2 regions of the Agromyces sp. Leaf222 genome follow, and region 2 is predicted to be linked to the other one. Evidence: predicted binding sites of a transcription regulator. Region 2 holds the regulator's gene; the other holds the start of a gene.

Region 1 (9,244 bases), 970 kb from region 2:
AGCGCGGCATCCGTGTACTCGACGCCGTGGTGCTCCTCGTATGCCGAGCGCAGGCCCCGCAATATGAGCACCGCGTCCTCGATCGAGGGCTCGCCGACGCGAACCGGCTGGAACCGGCGCTCGAGGGCGGGGTCCTTCTCGATGGTGCGGTACTCCTTGAGCGTGGTCGCGCCCACGAGGTGCAGGTCGCCGCGCGCGAGGCGGGGCTTCAGGATGTTGCCGGCGTCGGTGCCGCCGTCGCCGGAGCCGCCCGCACCGACGACCGTGTGGATCTCATCGATGAAGATGATGAGCTCGCCCTTGTGCGCGGCGATCTCCTCCATGGTCTTGGTGAGGCGCTCCTCGAAGTCGCCGCGGTAGCGGGTGCCGGCGAGCATGCCGGGCAGGTCGAGCGAGATGACGCGCTTCTCGAGCAGGGCCTCGGGCACCGACTCCTCGACGATCGCGCGCGCCAGGCCCTCGACGATCGCCGTCTTGCCGACGCCGGCCTCGCCGATCAGCACGGGGTTGTTCTTCGTGCGGCGGCTGAGGATCTCGATGGTCTGCTCGATCTCGTCCACGCGTCCGATCACGGGGTCGAGCTCGCCGTTCTCGGCGAGGGCGGTGAGGTCGGTGCCGAACTTGTCGAGCATCGGGGTCGCGGATGCCTCGGAGCCGGCGCCGTTCGCACCGTACTGCTCGGCGTCGTCACCGTCGAACCCGGCCTCGACGGTCTCGCGCATGCCCTGCGTGAGCGCCTCGGCGGTGACGCCGGCGCGCGCCAGCACCTGGCCGGCGGGGGCGTCCTGCCCCAGCACGAGCGCGAAGAAGAGGTGCTCGGGGTCGATGTAGGTCGAGCCGGCCGAGCGCGCCACCTGGTAGCTGTGGAACAGCGCGCGGGAAGCGCTCGGGGTGATCGTGGCCGCGTTGATATCGGCGACATCGGATGCCGCGGGCAGGCGCGCCTCGGTCGCGGTGATGAGCCGCTCGGGGGCGACGCCGATGCGGGCGACGGCCTGCTTCACGCTGTCGTCCTCGACGATCACGCGCAGGATGTGCAGGGCGTCGAGCTCGGTCTGGCCGCGCTCGAGCGCGAAGCGTCCTGCCTTCTGCAGGATGCCTTGCGTGCGGGCGGTCAGGAACCGGCTGAGGTCGATCGACCGAGCCTGGCGAGCCTGCTCACCCGCGAGATACCGGCTCAGAAACTCGTCGAACGAGCTCGCACCGGCTTCGGGGTTGAAGTCTTCGGGCACCAATCCTCCTGGAACTTGAGTGGCGTACGCTCAAGTTCAACGCGGCGGGGGCTGGTGTATTCCCGGCGCGTTGCGTCCTCACTTCATGCGAATCCAGGATGCGGCGTGTCATCGACTGCTAGCGCATTCCATCGATAGTGTCGCAGCCACCGACCGGAGCCAACGCATGCACGCGTTGCTGTCGAGAAAGCCACATCGCTGTCGCCGCGCAAGGCGAATCGCAGACGCACTGGAGGAGCAAGTATGGATATCGTTCGCATCGACCTCGACGACGGCACTCACGTGCTTATGCCAGTAAGCACCACCGACCCCGAGCAGGAGGTGGGATTTGAAGAGGCACGCATCAAAATTGGCCAACTACTAGCCGGGGTCAAGCCGTTCGCGGAAAAGTTGCGAGAAGAACTTGAGGACGTTGTACCGGACAAGACGACCGTTACTTTCACCGTTGGAGTTGGGTGGGAATCTGGCGCGTTTGTGAGCCTGATCGGCGGTCCGACTGCAGATTTTGGCGTGCAAGTCAGCGTCGAGTGGGCTTCGAAGGCCGAGTAGTGGATCGACTCATCGAATTAATTGATCGATGCGTTGTTCCTGTTCGCGGCTTGAAGCTTGGCACTGGGTGGTTTGTTGGCCCCGACCTTGTTGCTACGAGTAGACATATCGTCGACGGTCGTCCGATTGTCACGATCGATGGCGCTCGTATTCCGGCAGACTCAGTGATCCAAGTTGACGACACCGACGTTGTCTTACTGCGGATGCCAGTCCGACGCTCGAACTGGATGCTCCTTGCGGAGGAGTGGGCGTTCGACGAGCGGTGCCTAGTACGAGCTGCCACAGCGGACTCATTCGATAGCGCGATGGTTACTATCGAAGGTACCCGCGGCACCAGCTTCGACTACCAACTCAAGGTTGGAAGCGGCCAGATAATTCCAGGTTTCAGTGGGGCTCCGGTGGTCTCATTGGCGAGCGGGCGAGTCATTGGCCAGGTTCACAAGACGCGTGACAAAGACAATGCGTTGGGCGGCTACCTTGTGCCGTCAGCAACCATTGCAGCTTTCCTGAACGGGTTGCAGAGCAACGAAGAGACTGCAACAGTTGCTGGCCAATGGCGCGCCGCCGTTGGTGGTAATCCGATTGAGCACATCACCCCACCGCCGCCGCCCCCGTTCGGAACGCTGCATGGCCGTGTCACGGAGGTTGCTGACCTTCAAAGCAGGACCTCACTCGGATCCGTTCGCGTTCTGGCCGGCCCGCCGTCCTCGGGAAAGACTGCCCTCATCGCAGCGTGGATGTCCTCAGAGTCGGTCGATCTCAAGGGCAACATTTACAGCAGGTACGCCTACGTCAATCTCACTGGATTCATCCTCGGGCGCAGCCCAGTACTGCGAGCGCTAGCAGAGCACCTCGAAGTTCTCACAGATACGGACGATCGGCGGGCGTTAGAGATAGACGATCAAGCCGCTGCCTATGTGCAATTGGGTATTCGGCGCAAGCTCGGGGCTGCACCAGTCGGCCTAGCGCTCGACGCGGGGGAGGGTCTCTTCCAAACGGCCAGCGGACAAAAATCGTTGTTGGAAGTTCTACAGGCCGGGGTACTGGGATGGGCGGCTGTTGTCGTGGTGGCCTGGGCCCCCGCGCCCGAGCTTCCTCTCGGCCTCCGAACTAGACCACCGATCTCGATCGGCTCATTGGGTAAGTCGGATGCCGCAAACCTCCTAGCAGCGGAGACAGGTCTCGGCGTCGCGGTTGCACAGGATGCAATCGAACTAATTGATGAGCCCCACCGGCTGCCGGGCGTAATCGTCTCAGCCGGCGGACGTATTGACCTCGATGGCGATGCATTCAAGATTGCCGAAGAGCTGACCAACATAGCGGTGCGCCAATTTCTTACCGGCATTGACCGAATCACGGCGCATGTACCCGACGGGGAGCGGCTCTGGCCCCGTTGGTTAGTTCAGTCGATCTCGCAGGGCACCAATGCCGATCCTCACGACCAAGCTCCGCTCGCGCATGCGCTGGGGTGGAACGACGCGTCCGGCGAGATTCGTCCGGAAGTCAGACTTGCGGGGTTCCGTCTGCTTGCCGACGCGGCGATTCTCGGCCATATTGACCACGAGTTGATTGAAGAAGTTCTGGACCTACTTCTGGACGCAGCCCCGAGGCAAATCCTTGAACTCCTGCTCTGCTCCAACTTGGCGGGCTTGGATACGGAGTCCGTCCGCAAGGTCCACCGTCGCATTCGTGACCGCATAGCGCGAATGACTGTCGGCGATCCGATGGGCCCTGTGCTAACTGACCAAACTAACACGACGGCACTCCGCATGGCAGCGGAGCCGCTCACGACCGCAGATTTGCTGCTCTTGGCACGAACATCCCCGGACGCGGACAGTTTTCTAAGCGAAGTCCGAGCGGCATTCCTCGACGGCGGCGCGGACTACCGCATTGACGACCAGATCGGTGCCGCACTCGTTAAGCAAGCATTCGCGGAGGTAGAGAACAGAGTCAATTTCCAAATCGAGGCCGTCTTGGCTCGGGAACTATTCCTCGACAACATTGAGAGTGACGCACACTCGATTGCGGCGGCGTCACACCTTGAGTTGCTGCACGACTCGGCTCGCGGCCTGCTCTTCGTTTCAAGGCACGACGATGCGATGGCCCGTATGACCGAACTGCATTCAGCGCTTGAACGCAGCAAACCGGCTGAATCGAATATGTCCGTCCAAGCCTGGACGCGCACGCGCATGAGCCTAGATGTTCTCCGCGCACGCGCTGGTGTCGTGGCCATCGACGAGGTCATCAGTCGTCTCGACCGCGACCTTGACGATCAGACGATCACCGCGCGGGACGCGCTCACCGCCCGCGCGACGCTCCTCGACTTCGGTGCTGCACGGGGAATGCCTGCCATCCGAATCACCGAACAGCTCCAACGACTGCTTGAAGACGCGTCCCGGGTTTCTACTGTCGAAACTCGAGCAGCGATAGTGGCTCGCGTACTTGCTGTGGTTCGCTCCGCGAGCGTTGAGCTTCCCCTGTCGGAGCGAGCGGAGTTGCTCGAGAAGGCGCTAACCATTGCGGCGGACATTCATGACGACGCACGCGCCCTGTCCCGTTTCGGTGATGCCCGACCACTCTCGGCGGTCATTCGTGGCCTTCTCGCTCTTTCCGACTGTCTAAGGATGAGTACCGAGCAAAGCGAGCGGCAGCGCGCACACACACTCCGGCTGAACGCGATAGCGATGCTGCGGGAGGCGACTTTGGACGCGCCGAATGCGACTTTGTGGGGACTGTACATGCGAGCGGTCGACCGTATCGCTCCCTCGGCATACGACGCCGCGCTTGATCCCACTTGGATGTCCCGTGAACAGCTGACTTCGGCCGACGGAACGATCCGCGAGTACCGGAAATGGTCTCGGGCACGACGAATGAGCTCAGCACGTGAGTTCGAGAACGAGGTATGGATTCTCCGGCGGTCTTGGGCGAGAGAGGGAAGCCTCATAAATGCCGTGATCAGGGAAGATCCGAACTGGCAGAGGCTCCCCGTCGACGCCAAGCTCGACGCGTTCAAGGCACAGTATTTGAAGCGACGTGCGCGCCTCCACGACCTCGCTAAGCGGTGGAACGGGCAAACCGAGGTACACCTTGAACGGTTCCGCATCGAACGTCAATATCAGCGAGCGTTGGCCCAGTTCAGGAACGGCGTGACCAACGAAGAACCTGTATTCGCTGTGCTCGACGAAGCGATCCGTGAACGGGGGCCCCTGGCCGAACTCCAACTCGTACGGGCCTCGTACATGCGGTACATAGGGCGGACTGACGACGCGATCATTGAACTGCGTGCCTTGCTTGGCTCGTCGATCGCGAATCGTGCGACGGCGCGTAGGACCCGTCAAACGCTCGCGCAAGCGCTGATAGACAAGGTAGCGCGCCAGGAGAACCAGGATGTCGAGGGACTTTGCGGTGAGGCGATCCAGCTACTCGGTGGGCTCGAGGAGGCAAACGCCGAAAGTGCACTCATTGGTCTGCGCGCACGTGTGGAACTGCATCGCGGCGTACTCCCGCCATCCGCAGAGGCATTGTGGCCGCTCTTCACGACTTCTGGGCCACTGAACGAGGTCTGGACGAAGCGAGAAATTTTCGAGCGCTGCGAGAACCTGCTGCGCGACCAGGGCGCACCGTTCGGACTGCAATTGATCGCGCAAGAGTTCACGAACCCCAAGATCCTATTGAAGTTCTCGTCCATCCTGCTTCGATGGCACGTTCTCCTCGGAGACAAGAAAATCCAGAGGGTCGTGGCCGCATTGACCGCAATGGAAGGGGCACGCATATTCGCAGCTACCTCATCAAGGACGGAGCAGCTTGCCTATCTTCAGGGCCGGGCTCTGTTGATTGCCTGTGAAGAAACGATGTCGATATGCCCGCTTCACTGGAGCACGAAAACTAGCGATCTCGACATTGACGATCTGGAACTCTCTTTCAGGCGTCTTCAAAGCGCGCTGGATCGGTCAGTCGGCGGTTTTCGCGAGGTTATCAAAGACATGATCGCCCGCGGTAAGTATCTCCGCACGGAGATCGAGAACTCCTGACGGGTTCGAGGTCATCGCGCATTGCGCGGGCATCAACCGCGAGATCGGCGAGCAGACCTACCAGCGGGTGCACATCGAGGGCACCGCGAACGTGATCGAGGCGGCCAAGCGCGCCGGGGTGCGCAAGGTCATCATGCTGAGCTTTCTGCGGGCGCGCCCCGACTGCGGGTCCGCGTACCACGAGTCGAAGTGGGCGGCCGAGGAGCTGGTCCGCGCCTCGGGCCTCGACCACACGATCCTCAAGGCCGGCATGATCTACGGTCGCGGCGACCACCTCATCGACCACCTCAGCCACACCGTGCAGACCCTGCCGGTGTTCGCGACCGTCGGCTTCCGCGAGAAGGCGATCCGGCCCATCCCGATCGACGACCTCACCGACATCCTCGTCGCCGCGGTCGACGGGCGGATGCCGCGTGAGACCGTCGCGGTCGTCGGCGCCGAGCAACTGCTGCTGTCGAAGGCCGTGCGGCGCGTGGCATCCGTCGTCGGTCGTCGCGTGGTCGTGGTGCCGTGGCCGGTGTGGGCGCAGTTCGCGCTCGCGCAAGTGACCGAGTGGACCATGAAGGTGCCGCTCGTCGCGAAGGCGCAAGTGCGCATGCTCGCCGAGGGCGTGACCGATGCCGCGCCGCCCGCGGCATCCGTCCCCGACGACCTGCTGCCCCGGCGAATGTTCACGGCCGAGCAGATCCGCCAGAGCCTGCCCGAACCGGGCGGGTTCGGGTGGAAGGACCTGCGGGTCAGCCGCTGATCCTGTCACCCGACCGCGGTGGTTGCCGCCATCACCCGGTGACGCTCACACGAGCGCCGGATACGGGTACTCGGTCGAGCGCGCCTGGAACTGCAGGATCGCCTCGTTGCGCACGCGACCGCCCTCGATCTCGATCGCACGGCTGATGGTGTCCGACTCGGCCCAGGCCCCAGGGCCCTCCATCACGGTGCGGAGGAACGGCATGAGGGCTTCGCTGATCTCCCACGTGGCCGAGTTCCACAGGTACGAAGGGCTGTGGTCGACGGCGTAGTAGTTGGTCGAATCACCGACCGTGAACATCGGATCGGCGAACGAGGTGGGCCGCGCCCACTCGAATCCCATGCCCTCGTCGATCGAGACGTCGACGATGAGACTGCCGGGGCGGAAGGCCCCGAGGTCCTCGGTGCGCAGGTAGGTCAGCGGTGCGTTCGGATCCTGCAGGGTGCAGTTGACGACGATGTCGTGCGCGGCGAGGAACGGGGCGAGTGCGACCGGGCCGTCCTCCGTGTTCACGGTGCTCGCGAACGGCGCCTCCGGGTCGTGTTCGAACTGGATGATGTCGACGGACGGGATCGGGGAGCCGACGGCAGCCGTGTCGCGGTTGGTCAGCACGCGCACGTCGTGGATGCCGTGCGCGTTCAACACGGTGACGGCGCCGCGTGCCGTCGCGCCGAAGCCGATCACCACCGCGTTGAGCCGCCGGCCGTAGTCGCCCGTTGAGCCGCACAGTTGCAGGGCGTGCAGCACGGAGCAGTACCCCGCGATCTCGTTGTTCTTGTGGAACACGTGCAGCCCGAACCCGCCGTCGGCCTTCCAATGGTTCATGGCCTCCCACGCGATGAGCGTGAGGCCCTTGTCGATGGCGTATTGGGTCATGTCCCGGTCCTGGACGCAGTGCGGCCAGCCCCACAGCACCTGTCCATCGCGGAATTCGGCGAGGTCAGATGCGAGCGGCTTCGGCAGGGCGATGACGTCGGCCTCGGCGATGATGGCCTCGCGGGTGGCCATCGCGCCCACCAGCGGAGCGAGCTGTTCGTCCGAAAAGCCGAAACGCTCGCCGTAGCCGTGCTCGAGGATCATGTTCGCGCGCAGGTCGGCGTCGATCCGCTCGAGATGGGAGGGATGGATCGGCAGTCGCCGCTCGTCGGTCTTGCGAGAGGTGACCAACACCCCGAGTTTGAGGAGAGCGGGTGTCGGCGTGTTCATGTGGGCTCCAGTTGTGCGGCTGCCGGTGTCGGCTCGAGCTCGCTCACCGGCATCCGTCATGGCAGGTGTAGACCACGGGTGAACCGCCGTCCGTCGAACCGGCGTCCTTCCCTGAGGGTACGTCACGGATGTTCGCGCGATCGCTGATCGCGGCGAGGCCGCTCGCAGGGCGCCGATCAGGCGCGGACGAACACGATCGCCGCCGGGAACCGCTTGAGCACGGCCCGGAACGGCCCCTTCGCGAGCTGTTCCGCCGCGGCCGCATCGACGATGCGCGGCTGCACCAGCTCGACGTCGCGCCCCTTCCAGCGCAGCGAGGCGCCGTCGGCCGCGATGACGTTGCGCGCCCAGTTGGTCTTCGCACCCCACGGCAGGCCGATCATCACGATGGCGGCGTCCTTCGTGGGCACCACCGCGATCGGCGTCTCGTAGGCCGTGCCGCTCTTGCGCCCGCGATGACGGATGACGCCCCAGACCGGCATCCACCTGCGCCCCGCCAGTGCTCGGGCGACGGGCGCGGTCGCGTTCACGAGCCGGCGGGGCGGCCCGCCGGCGGCATCCGCGCTGCTGCGTGCTGAGGTCGTCGTGTTCTCGTTCATACCAAGGGGACGACTGAGCGATCGCGATTGTGACCATCGGAACGACATCCGGACTTGCCGTCACACTCGGCCTGGGTGAATCGTCTCTCTTGACATGACCGATTTCGCCGAGCTCTGGACCGCCCACCGGTACGTCGTACGCGACGTCGCGTACCGGGTGCTCGGCTCCGTCGCCGACGCCGAGGACGTGACGCAGGAGACGTACGTGCGGCTGCTCGCCCGCGGCGACGAGCCACTCGACGACCCGCGCGCGTGGCTCATCACGGTTGCGTCCCGGCTCTCGATCGATCGGCTGCGTGCGCACGAGCACTCCCGCCGCGCCTACGTCGGACCGTGGCTCCCGGAGCCGATCGTCACCGACGCGCGGACCCTCCCCGAGGATCGCGTCACGCTCGACGACTCCGTACGGATGGCGCTGCTCGTCGTGCTCGAGCAACTGTCGCCCGCCGAGCGCACGGCGTTCCTGCTGCACGACGTCTTCGACCTCGACTTCGGCCGCGTGGCGGAGATCCTCGGCGTGAGCCCGGCGAGTGCGAGGCAGTCCGCGTCGCGCGCACGCAGGCGAATCACGGCGCAGGGCGAGGCCCGGTACACCGTCGAGCCTGCGGCCGCCCGACGCCTGTCGGAGCAGTTCGCAGCGGCCGCGTCCGAGGGCGACTTCGATGGACTCGTCACGGCACTCGCCGCAGATGCCCGCGGCCACTTCGACTCCGGCGGCATCTTCCCGGATGCCCCGACCGAGGTCGTGCACGGCGCGGAGCGGATCGCCCGACAGCTGCTCGCGAACGTCGGCGGCCAGGGCCTGGAGTTCGAGGTCGCCGAGGTGAACGCCGAGCCCGGCATCATCGCGCGCCGCCGCGGCCGGATCATCTCGGTGCT
Region 2 (9,244 bases):
AGCGCGCCTTCGCCGAAACCCGGATGACGACCTCAGTCGCCCGCGCCCACGCCCCCGCCATCTGGCTCGGGCGTCGCGCGTGGCGTCATGAACCACTCCACGAAACGCTCGGCACGCCCGTCGGGTGCGAGATGCACCTCCCACAGGTTCCAGTAGAACGCGTGACCCGGGTAGTCGACGTGCCCCTTGATGATTCCGAGCCGCTCGTTCTCGATCAGGACCTCGAGGTCCGCCACGGGTCCGGCCGCTTCGTCCTCGCCCCACATCTCGACGATCGCGTCGATGCCGCCCACCGGATCGGGGTCGTCGGGGCGGAACCAGTACTCGGCGTCGTCGGTGAAGATCGCCCGAACGTCGTCGGGCGCCTTCGTGCGCCACGCGTGCAGGTATCCGTCCAGCCAATCACTCGTCCGCGACATGGGTCGTGTCTACCCCACGGGCTCCACGCCCGCCAGTCCGCCATCGGACGCGGCGGTCACCCGGAGCGGCGCGACGCCGTAACGGTGAACTTCGGGTCGCGGGCGATCTGCCGCGTCGGTCCGACGAGGCGTTCGAGGGCGGGGCGGTAGCGCAGGTGCGAGTTCCACACGCACCAGAGTTCGCCGCCCGGCGCGAGCACGCGGGCGGCGTCGGCGAACAGGTGCTCGGCGATGCCGGTGTGCAGTGCGGCATCCGAGTGGAACGGCGGGTTCAGCACCACGAGCCGTTCGCTCGCCTCGGGCAGCAGCTCGAGCCCGTCGGCCTGCGCCACGGTCACGCGGTCGGCCACGCCGTTCGCCTCGGCGGTCGCGCGAGCGGATGCCGCGGCCGACGCCGAGCGATCGGTCGCCGTCACCGCGAGCCCCGGCCTGGCGCGCGCGAGCCAGGCGGCGACCACGCCGGTGCCGCACGCGAGGTCGACGGCGGACGCGGCATCCGGAACCGCGTGGTCGAGGGAGGCGAGCAGCAGGCGCGTGCCGATGTCGACCGAGCTGCCCGCGAACACGCCGCCGTGCGCCGCGACGTCGAGGTCGAGCGCCGGGTCGTGCTGCACGCGAGGCCAGGCCGGCGCGGGCGGCTGCCGCAGTCCGCGCGGTTCGCGCGGCCCGCTCGCGAGCAGCACGCGGGACTTCTGGCGCGCATGCGACACGTCGACCCGGTCGAACCAGGCGGCGAGCACCTCGTTCATCGCGAGGGCCATGTGCTTCAGGCGCCCTCCGGCGAAGATCCGAACCTCGGATGCCGCGTGCCCGGCCACGATGCCCGCGAGCTCGTCGAGCCGATCGAGCGAGCGCGGCAGCCGCATGAGCACGACCCGCGCGCCCGCGGCAAGGTCGGACGAGAGCGGGAGGGACCGCGGCATCCGCTCGCCGTCGAAGCCGAGACGGGCGGCGTTGCGGGCGAGCGCGCGTTCGCCCGTGACCAGGTCCTGATGCACGCGGACACCCGTCGCGCCGAGCGCCACCGCGCCCAGCGCCAGCGCGCCGTAGGCGTCGTCGAGCACGACCACCTCGCCGGGCCCCGCCGCGGCGATCGCCTCGGCCGCCTCGTCGAGGATGAGCCGGTCGGCGGCGTCGGACGCCTCGAGCCCCCGGCCCTCGACGTCGGGCTCGCGGCGCAGCAGTTCGAAGGGCAGGCTCACCCGCCAAGGCTACGCGGAGCGACCCTGCCGGAGGCTTCCTGAGTGCGGATCGCAGACTCGTTTGCTACTCTCGGGCCCGCATGGGGAACGCACAGTCGATCGGGGAGCGCACCGCGGCACGGCAGAATGCCGGGCTGCGCGTCAGGCGAACCGCCACTCGGCGCAGTCGAGGCATCCGCCCGCTCGCCGCCTTCTCGACCCTCATCGTCATGGGCATCGTCGCGACGCTCTCGCTCGTTCCCGCGACGCCGCTCTCACCCGTGATGGCCGCGGGAACCGACAGCGTCGAACCCGCGCAGACCGTCGAAGTCGCCGGGGGCGTGCAGGCGCAGAAGGTCTCGCAGGAGTCGTACGCGGCGGCGACCGGCGCGCAGACGCTCGTCGCCGGCGGCACCAACGTCGACTGGGCCAAGCTCGTGCTCATCGACGGCGACTGGCCCGTCACCGAAGAGAACATCACGTTCATGATGCGCTGGACCCGGCAGGAGAACGGCGCCGACAATTGGTGGAACCGCAACAACCCGCTGAACAACGGGCAGGGATCCGGCGGCGGCTCGGGTCTCGGCAGCTACGTCGACCTCGTCGAGGCGGCGTTCTACGCTGCGCAGAACATCAAGTCCGGTCGGTACCCTGCCGTCGACGCGGCGCTGCAGCGCGGAGATTCGGCGGATGCCACGGCGCAGGCCATCTGGGCCTCCCCGTGGGCGTCGAGCCACTACGGGTACGGCACGCACTGGAGCTCGCGACCCTACGAGGTCATCGAGGCGCCCGCGGAGGCCTGGGGGCGCTGACGCGGCCTGCCGTTCGGCAGAGCGCCGGTCAGCCGCGGTCGAGCGGTCGCCAGACGACCATCGCGGTCTCGCGCCGCACCCGCGTGCCCGAACGCAGGGAGACGACGTCGCCCTGCGTGCCGGCCGCGAAGACGCGGCGACCCGGGCGGTTCAGCATCTCGTCGGCGAGCATCGCCTCGAGCTCGCGCACCCTGGCGCGCAGCGTGGTGACCTCGTCTTCGAGGCCGAGCACGCGACGGATGCCCTCGAGGCTCACGCCCTCGCTCGAGAGCTGCGCGATCTCGCGCAGCTGCACGACGTTGCGCATCGAGTAGCGGCGCGAGCGCCCGGCCGTGCGGGTCGGCGAGACGAGGCCCATGCGGTCGTACTGCCGCAGGGTCTGCGGGTGCATGCCGGCCAGCTCCGCCGCCACCGAGATGACGAAGATCGGGCTGGACTCGTCCATGCTCATGGTCGGCTCAGCCTCGGGCGCGCGCGATGAGGTCGTCGCGGGGGTTCTCGTCGGGCAGCTCGGCGGCGAACTCCTCGAGCTTCTGCTGGGCGTCCTTCGACAGATGCGACGGCACGACCACCTGCACGACGGCGAGCAGGTCGCCCGTGGCCTTCTTCGTCTCGACGCCGCGGCCCTTGACGCGCAGCACGCGGCCGCTCGGGGTGCCGGGTGCGACCCGCAGCTTGACCGGATCGCCGCCGAGCGTCGGCACCTGGATCGTCGCGCCGAGCGCGGCCTCGGCGAACGTGACCGGCACGGTCACGCGCAGGTTGAGGCCGTCGCGCTCGAACACCGGGTGCTTGCGCACGGTGACGGTGAGCACGAGGTCGCCGGGAGCGCCTCCATCCGGCGATGGCTGGCCCTTGCCCGCGAGGCGGATCTTCTGGCCGTCGGCCACGCCCGCGGGGATGCGCACGGTGATGCTGCGGCCCTCACCGGTCTGCAGCGTGAGCTGGTCGCCCTTGGTGGCGGTGATGAAGTCGAGCGTGGTCGTCGCGGTGACGTCGCGACCCTTGGTGGGGCCTCCCGCACCGCGGAATCCGCCGGTCGACTGGCCGAATCGGCCGTTGCCGAAGAGGCCGCTGAGCAGGTCGTCGTAGTCGCCGCCCTGCTGGGAGTACTGCTGGCGACCGCCGCGGCCGGCACCTGCGCCGCCGCCGAACATGCCGCCGAAGACGTCGTCGAAGCCGCCGTTGCCGCCGCCGGCACCGGGCGCGGTGAAGCGCGCGCCGGAGCCCATGGCCCGTACGGCGTCGTACTCCTTGCGCTGCTCGGGGTCGGAGAGCACCGAGTGCGCCTCGCTGATCTCCTTGAATTTCGCCTCGGCCGTCGCGTCACCCGCGTTCGAATCGGGGTGGTACTTGCGCGCGAGCTTGCGATAGGTCTTCTTGAGCTCGGCTTCGCTCACGTCTTTCGAGACGCCGAGCACCTTGTAGAAGTCCTTGTCGAACCAGTCCTGGCTGGCCATCGACACCTCGTCTCTCGAAGTCTGGTGGAAAGGGTACGCCGGTCGAGGAGCTGATCGCTCCTCGACCGGCGAACGGGGTTACGCGGGCGTCTTGACGACGACCTTCGCAGCGCGGAGCTGCGTGCCGCCCAGGGTGTAGCCGGTCTCGACGACGTCGGCGACCGTGTCGACCTCGACGTCGGGCGAGGGCTGCTGGAAGATCGCCTCGTGCTTCTGCGGGTCGAAGACGTCGCCCGGCTCGCCGAACTTGGCGAGCCCGAGACGCTCGACCGACGCACGGAGCTTCGCCGCGATCGTCGCGAACGCCGATTCTCCCTCGAGGTCTCCGTGCTTCTCGGCACGGTCGAGGTCGTCGAGCACGGGCAGCAGCACCGAGACGGTCGCGCCGATGGCGCGCTCCTTCTCGAGCTCGCGGTTGGCCTCGGTGCGCCGACGGTAGTTGGCGTACTCGGCCGTGATCCGCTTGAGGTCGGCGAGGTGCTCGTCGGTCGGATCCTCGACCTCGGCGTTCGCCGCGTTCAGGATGTCCTCGACCGTGAGCACTCGTTCATCGGTCTCGGCCTCGTCGGCCTCGACCCCGTCGATGAGCTCCTCGGGGGTGACGGATGCCGCGGCATCCGTCACCTCGTCGGCGGCGTCGGGCTCGGGAACCTCTGGGTTCTCGTTCGCTTCAGCCATGCTCGGGCCTACTTCTTGTCGTCTTCGTCGTCGATGACCTCGGCGTCGACCACGTCTTCGTCGGAGGACTCGGCCTGCGGCTCGGCGCCGGCCTGCGCCTCATCGGCGGACGCGGCATCCGCTGCCTGCGACTGCGCGTAGATCGCCTCGCCGAGCTTGCCCTGCGACTGCGACAGCTTGTCGAAGGCCGACTTCACGGCCTCGTCGTCGTCGCCCGCGAGGGCCGACTTCAGCGCGTCGACGTCGCCCTGCACCTCGGACTTGACGTCGGCGGGGAGCTTGTCGTCGTTGTCCTTGATGAGCTTCTCGGTCGAGTAGGCGAGCTGCTCGGCGGAGTTGCGGGTCTCGGCGAACTCGCGGCGCTTCTTGTCTTCGGCGGCGTGCTCCTCGGCCTCGCGCACCATGCGCTCGATGTCGTCCTTCGGGAGGCTCGAGCCGCCCGAGATCGTCATCGACTGCTCCTTGCCGGTGCCCTTGTCCTTCGCGGACACGTGCACGATGCCGTTGGCGTCGATGTCGAAGGTGACCTCGACCTGCGGCACGCCGCGCGGGGCCGGAGCGATGCCGGTCAGCTCGAAGGTGCCGAGCGGCTTGTTGTCGCGGGTGAACTCGCGCTCGCCCTGGAAGACCTGGATGGCGACCGACGGCTGGTTGTCGTCTGCGGTCGTGAAGGTCTCGCTGCGCTTGGTGGGGATGGCCGTGTTGCGCTCGATGAGCTTGGTCATGATGCCGCCCTTGGTCTCGATGCCGAGGCTCAGGGGGGTGACGTCGATGAGCAGCACGTCCTTGCGCTCGCCCTTCAGCACGCCGGCCTGCAGCGCGGCGCCGACGGCGACGACCTCATCGGGGTTGACGCCCTTGTTCGCGTCCTTTCCGGTCTCCTTCTTGACGAGCTCGGCGACCGCGGGCATGCGGGTCGAGCCGCCGACGAGCACGACGTGCGCGATGTCGGCGAGCTTGATGCCGGCCTCGCGGATGACGTCTTCGAACGGCTTCTTCGTGCGGTCGAGCAGGTCGGAGGTCATGTTCTCGAACTGCGCGCGCGTGAGGGTCTCGTCGAGGTTGGCGGGGCCGTTCTCGGTGAGCGAGAGGTAGGGCAGCTGGATGCTCGTCGACATGCTCGACGAGAGCTCCTTCTTGGCCTGCTCCGCGGCCTCCTTGAGGCGCTGCTTGGCGATCTTGTCGTTCGAGACGTCGACGCCGGTCGACTCCTTGAAGCGCTTGATGAGCCACTCGACGATGCGCTGGTCCCAGTCGTCGCCGCCGAGGCGGTTGTCACCGGCGGTCGAACGCACCTGGATGGTGGAGAAGTCGTCGTCCTTGCCCACTTCGAGCAGCGAGACGTCGAACGTGCCGCCACCGAGGTCGAAGACGAGGATGAGCTCGTCTTCCTTGCCCTTGTCGAGGCCGTACGCGAGGGCCGCGGCGGTGGGCTCGTTGATGATGCGGAGCACGTTGAGGCCCGCGATCTCGCCGGCCTCCTTCGTCGCCTGGCGCTCGGCGTCGTTGAAGTACGCCGGAACGGTGATGACGGCGTCGGTGACGGTGTCGCCGAGGTACTGCTCGGCGTCGCGCTTCAGCTTCTGCAGGATGCGCGCCGAGATCTCCTGCGGCGTGTACTTCTTGCCGTCGATCTCGTCGGTCTTCCAGTCGGTGCCGACGTGGCGCTTGACCGACGCGATGGTGCGGTCGACGTTGGTGACGGCCTGGCGCTTGGCGGTCTCGCCGACCAGCACCTCGCCGTCCTTCGTGAAGGCGACGACCGAAGGGGTCGTGCGGAAGCCCTCGGCGTTCGCGATGACGGTGGGCTCGCCGCCCTCGAGCACGGCGACGACCGAGTTGGTGGTTCCGAGGTCGATTCCTACTGCACGTGACATGTGTGTCTCTCCTTCTGCCTGGGTTTCGCTGGCGGATGCCGCGAGCACCCGTTCGGCTGTCGATTCGGCCTGAGCGGCCCGTAACCGAAGTCCTGCTTCGGAACTTGAGTCCCGATGACTCAAGCCTCCCAGCGGCTTCGGATCGTGTCAAGTTGGTGCACCCGAACTTGAGTGCACTTGACTCAACTCACAGCCGGCGTTCAGTATTCCGGGCGCGTGCGCCCGCCCGCACCCGCGGCGACGCAATAGCCTGCCGGTGTGGACGCACGCGACCAGGACGAGCAGATCGTCGCCGCCGAGCTCGCCCGATACGACGGCGAGCTCCGGCGGTACCGGCGGCTGCGCAGCCGCATCGAGGCGGACTTCGCACGCCGGCTCGAAGCCGCCGGCTTCCGGTACTTCCACGTCTCGGCCAGGGTGAAGTCCCGCGAGTCGTTCGAGCGCAAGGTGCGCCGGGCGCCCGACCGCGAGGTCCGCGACATCCTCGGCGTGCGCGTCATCGCGCACTTCGAGGGCGACCTGCCGGCCATGGAGCAGGTCGTGCGCGAGGCGCTGATCGTCGATGACGACTCCTGGGTCGACAAGTCCGAACTCCTGCCGATCGACGCCTTCGGCTACCGGTCGGTGCAGTTCGTGGGCCACATCCCCGAGGCCGTCACGGCCGGCGGCGCCGGAATCGAGCCTCCCGGCGGGGTCGACGACGCCGATGCCCCGCAGGTCGAGGTGCAGCTGCGAACCGCGCTGTCCGACACCTGGTCGGAGCTCGAGCACGACTTCCGCTACAAGTCCGCGCGCCAGCTGCCCCGCGACGTCGACCGGCTCTTCGCGCTCTCGGCGGCGCTCCTCGAACAGGCCGACGAGAACCTCGACCGCATCCGACGCCATGTCGACGAGGCACGGCCGATCGGCACCGCACCTCGCGGCGACGGCGGAGGCGAGCGCAGCTACATCGGCCGCTTCATCCAGTACGACGGCGACTCCCGTGCCCTCGACCAGGTCGTGACCGCCGCGCTCGACGTGCCGTTCGGCATCGTGACCGGCTCCGGCCGCGAGCTGCGCAGCGTCGTGCGTGCCGCGGGCTGGCACCGCTACGAGGCGCTCTCCGACGGCTTCGCCGAGTTCTCGGAGCTCGGACGTCGCCTCGCGATCGCCTGCGCGCGCACGGCCAACGACCTCGTGCTGGCCGACGCGGAGCCCCAGCGCCCGGCGCGGGCGTTCCGCGGCATCGGCACGTACTGGACGGCCCTCGGTGCGGCCCTGCTGGGCGGGGAGCCGATCCGCGAATCGCGCGTGCCCGACGGCCGGCTCGCCGAGTACCGGGCGGTCGCGGCGTACCTGTACGCGCATCCGGATGTCTCGGCGCTCGAGGTGCGCAGCCGCTACGGTGCGATCGCCGCCCCGGTCGGCTCGTCGGCCGACGAGCAGTTCTCGCCGATCAGCCTCGACTGAACCCCCCGCGCTCGCCCCGACGCCGGGCGGAACGGCGGAGGCGCACCCCGGGGTCGCATGTCATCGCGGGTCGCCCGTGGCATCCGTCGCGCCATGCGACTGCTTGAATCGAGGGATGCCCCACGTGACGTCGAGCCCGCGTTGAACCCGCTCGAGTTCGTCGCGCTCATGGCCGGCGGCGTGGTGGCCGGGTCGATCAACGCCGTCGTCGGATCGGGCTCGCTCGTGACGTTCCCGCTGCTGCTCGCGTTCGGCTATTCGCCGGTGCTCGCGAACGTGACGAACAACGTCGGCGTGCTGCCGGCCTCGCTCGCCGCGACGTACGCGAATCGCGCGGAGTTCCGGGGCGAGTGGCGGCGGCTGGCGTTCTTCCTCTGCTTCTCGGCAGCGGGCGGCGTCGCGGGCGCGCTCCTGCTGCTGCAGCTGCCGAGCGAGGCGTTCGACGCGATCGTGCCCGCGCTCATCCTGCTCGCGCTCCTGCTCGTGATCTTCGGTCCGTGGATCAAGCGGTGGACCACCCGGCTGCACGGCGAGGCCGGTCACCGCGACCACCCGGCCGCGACGGCCGCGGTCGCCGGACTCACGGCGGTCTACGGCGGGTACTTCGGCGCAGCCCAGGGCGTGCTGCTGCTCGCACTGCTCTCGATCACGATGACCGGCGCCCTCTCGCGGGCGAACGCCTACAAGAACGCGATGGCCGCGGTTGCGAACCTCGCCGCGGCCGTCGTCTTCGTCGTGGCGACCGAGGTGGCGTGGCCCGCGGCCGCGGCGATCGCGATCGGCTCGTTCATCGGCGGATCGCTCGGCGGTCGCTACGGACGCCGCATTCCGCAGACGGCGTACCGCGTGGTCATCGTCGTGATCGGGCTCGCCGCGCTCGCGTACTTCGTGCTCACGTAGGAGGGGCTCCCGCGTGGCCGTCAGCCGAGCATCGACCCCTCGGCCGACGCGTTCGGCGCCGGATCGGGCAGCCGCCGCATCCGGAAGCCGTTGAGCACGCCGAGGAGCCCAGCGAGGATCGGCACGAGCAGTGCGATCTGGAGCGCGATGAAGCGGGAATCGGTGTTGATGCGCAGCACCTCCTCCTGCACCTCCGGCGTCTCGTCGGCGAGGAGCGCCTCGAGCCCGGTGTTCGTCATGATCTCGGCGTCCTCCTCGAGCACGGTCGAGACCTGCTCCTGCTGCGCGTCGTCGAGGACGGTGCTCGCGTCGGCGCTCGCTGTGAACGTGAAGGCCAGCGTCGCGAGCATGATCGCGCCCGCGAACGCGAGGCCGAACGAGAGGCCGAACGACCCGGCGGCGGAGTTCACGCCCGCGGCCTCGCTGACCCGCTCGTCGGAGATCGGCGAGAGCGTGTAGTTGTTCAGT

Evidence for each region. Region 2 encodes HspR, which represses chaperone genes until heat shock. Its sites were predicted from a motif close to AAGTTGAGTCNNNNNGACTCAACTT; they were not measured.
Region 1: the regulator HspR is predicted to act here: its motif matches at 1,245-1,269, upstream of ASE68_RS04385 (ATP-dependent Clp protease ATP-binding subunit).

The regions. Positions count from the first base shown of each region.
Region 1 covers NZ_LMKQ01000001.1:998,510-1,007,753, reverse strand. Annotated here, with positions in the region: gene ASE68_RS04385 (ATP-dependent Clp protease ATP-binding subunit) at 1-1,232, opposite strand, end outside; gene ASE68_RS04380 (CU044_2847 family protein) at 1,476-1,781, shown strand; gene ASE68_RS04375 (trypsin-like peptidase domain-containing protein) at 1,688-5,812, shown strand; gene ASE68_RS04370 (NAD(P)H-binding protein) at 5,784-6,560, shown strand; gene ASE68_RS04365 (N(5)-(carboxyethyl)ornithine synthase) at 6,606-7,766, opposite strand; gene ASE68_RS04360 (nitroreductase family deazaflavin-dependent oxidoreductase) at 7,943-8,365, opposite strand; gene sigJ (RNA polymerase sigma factor SigJ) at 8,460-9,244, shown strand, end outside.
Region 2 covers NZ_LMKQ01000001.1:25,976-35,219, forward strand. Annotated here, with positions in the region: gene ASE68_RS00145 (nuclear transport factor 2 family protein) at 33-419, opposite strand; gene ASE68_RS00150 (class I SAM-dependent methyltransferase) at 476-1,621, opposite strand; gene ASE68_RS00155 (hypothetical protein) at 1,702-2,412, shown strand; gene ASE68_RS00160 (heat shock protein transcriptional repressor HspR) at 2,441-2,857, opposite strand; gene ASE68_RS00165 (DnaJ C-terminal domain-containing protein) at 2,871-3,872, opposite strand; gene ASE68_RS00170 (nucleotide exchange factor GrpE) at 3,951-4,550, opposite strand; gene dnaK (molecular chaperone DnaK) at 4,559-6,427, opposite strand; gene ASE68_RS00180 (GTP pyrophosphokinase family protein) at 6,686-7,876, shown strand; gene ASE68_RS00185 (sulfite exporter TauE/SafE family protein) at 7,970-8,776, shown strand; gene ASE68_RS00190 (MFS transporter) at 8,797-9,244, opposite strand, start outside.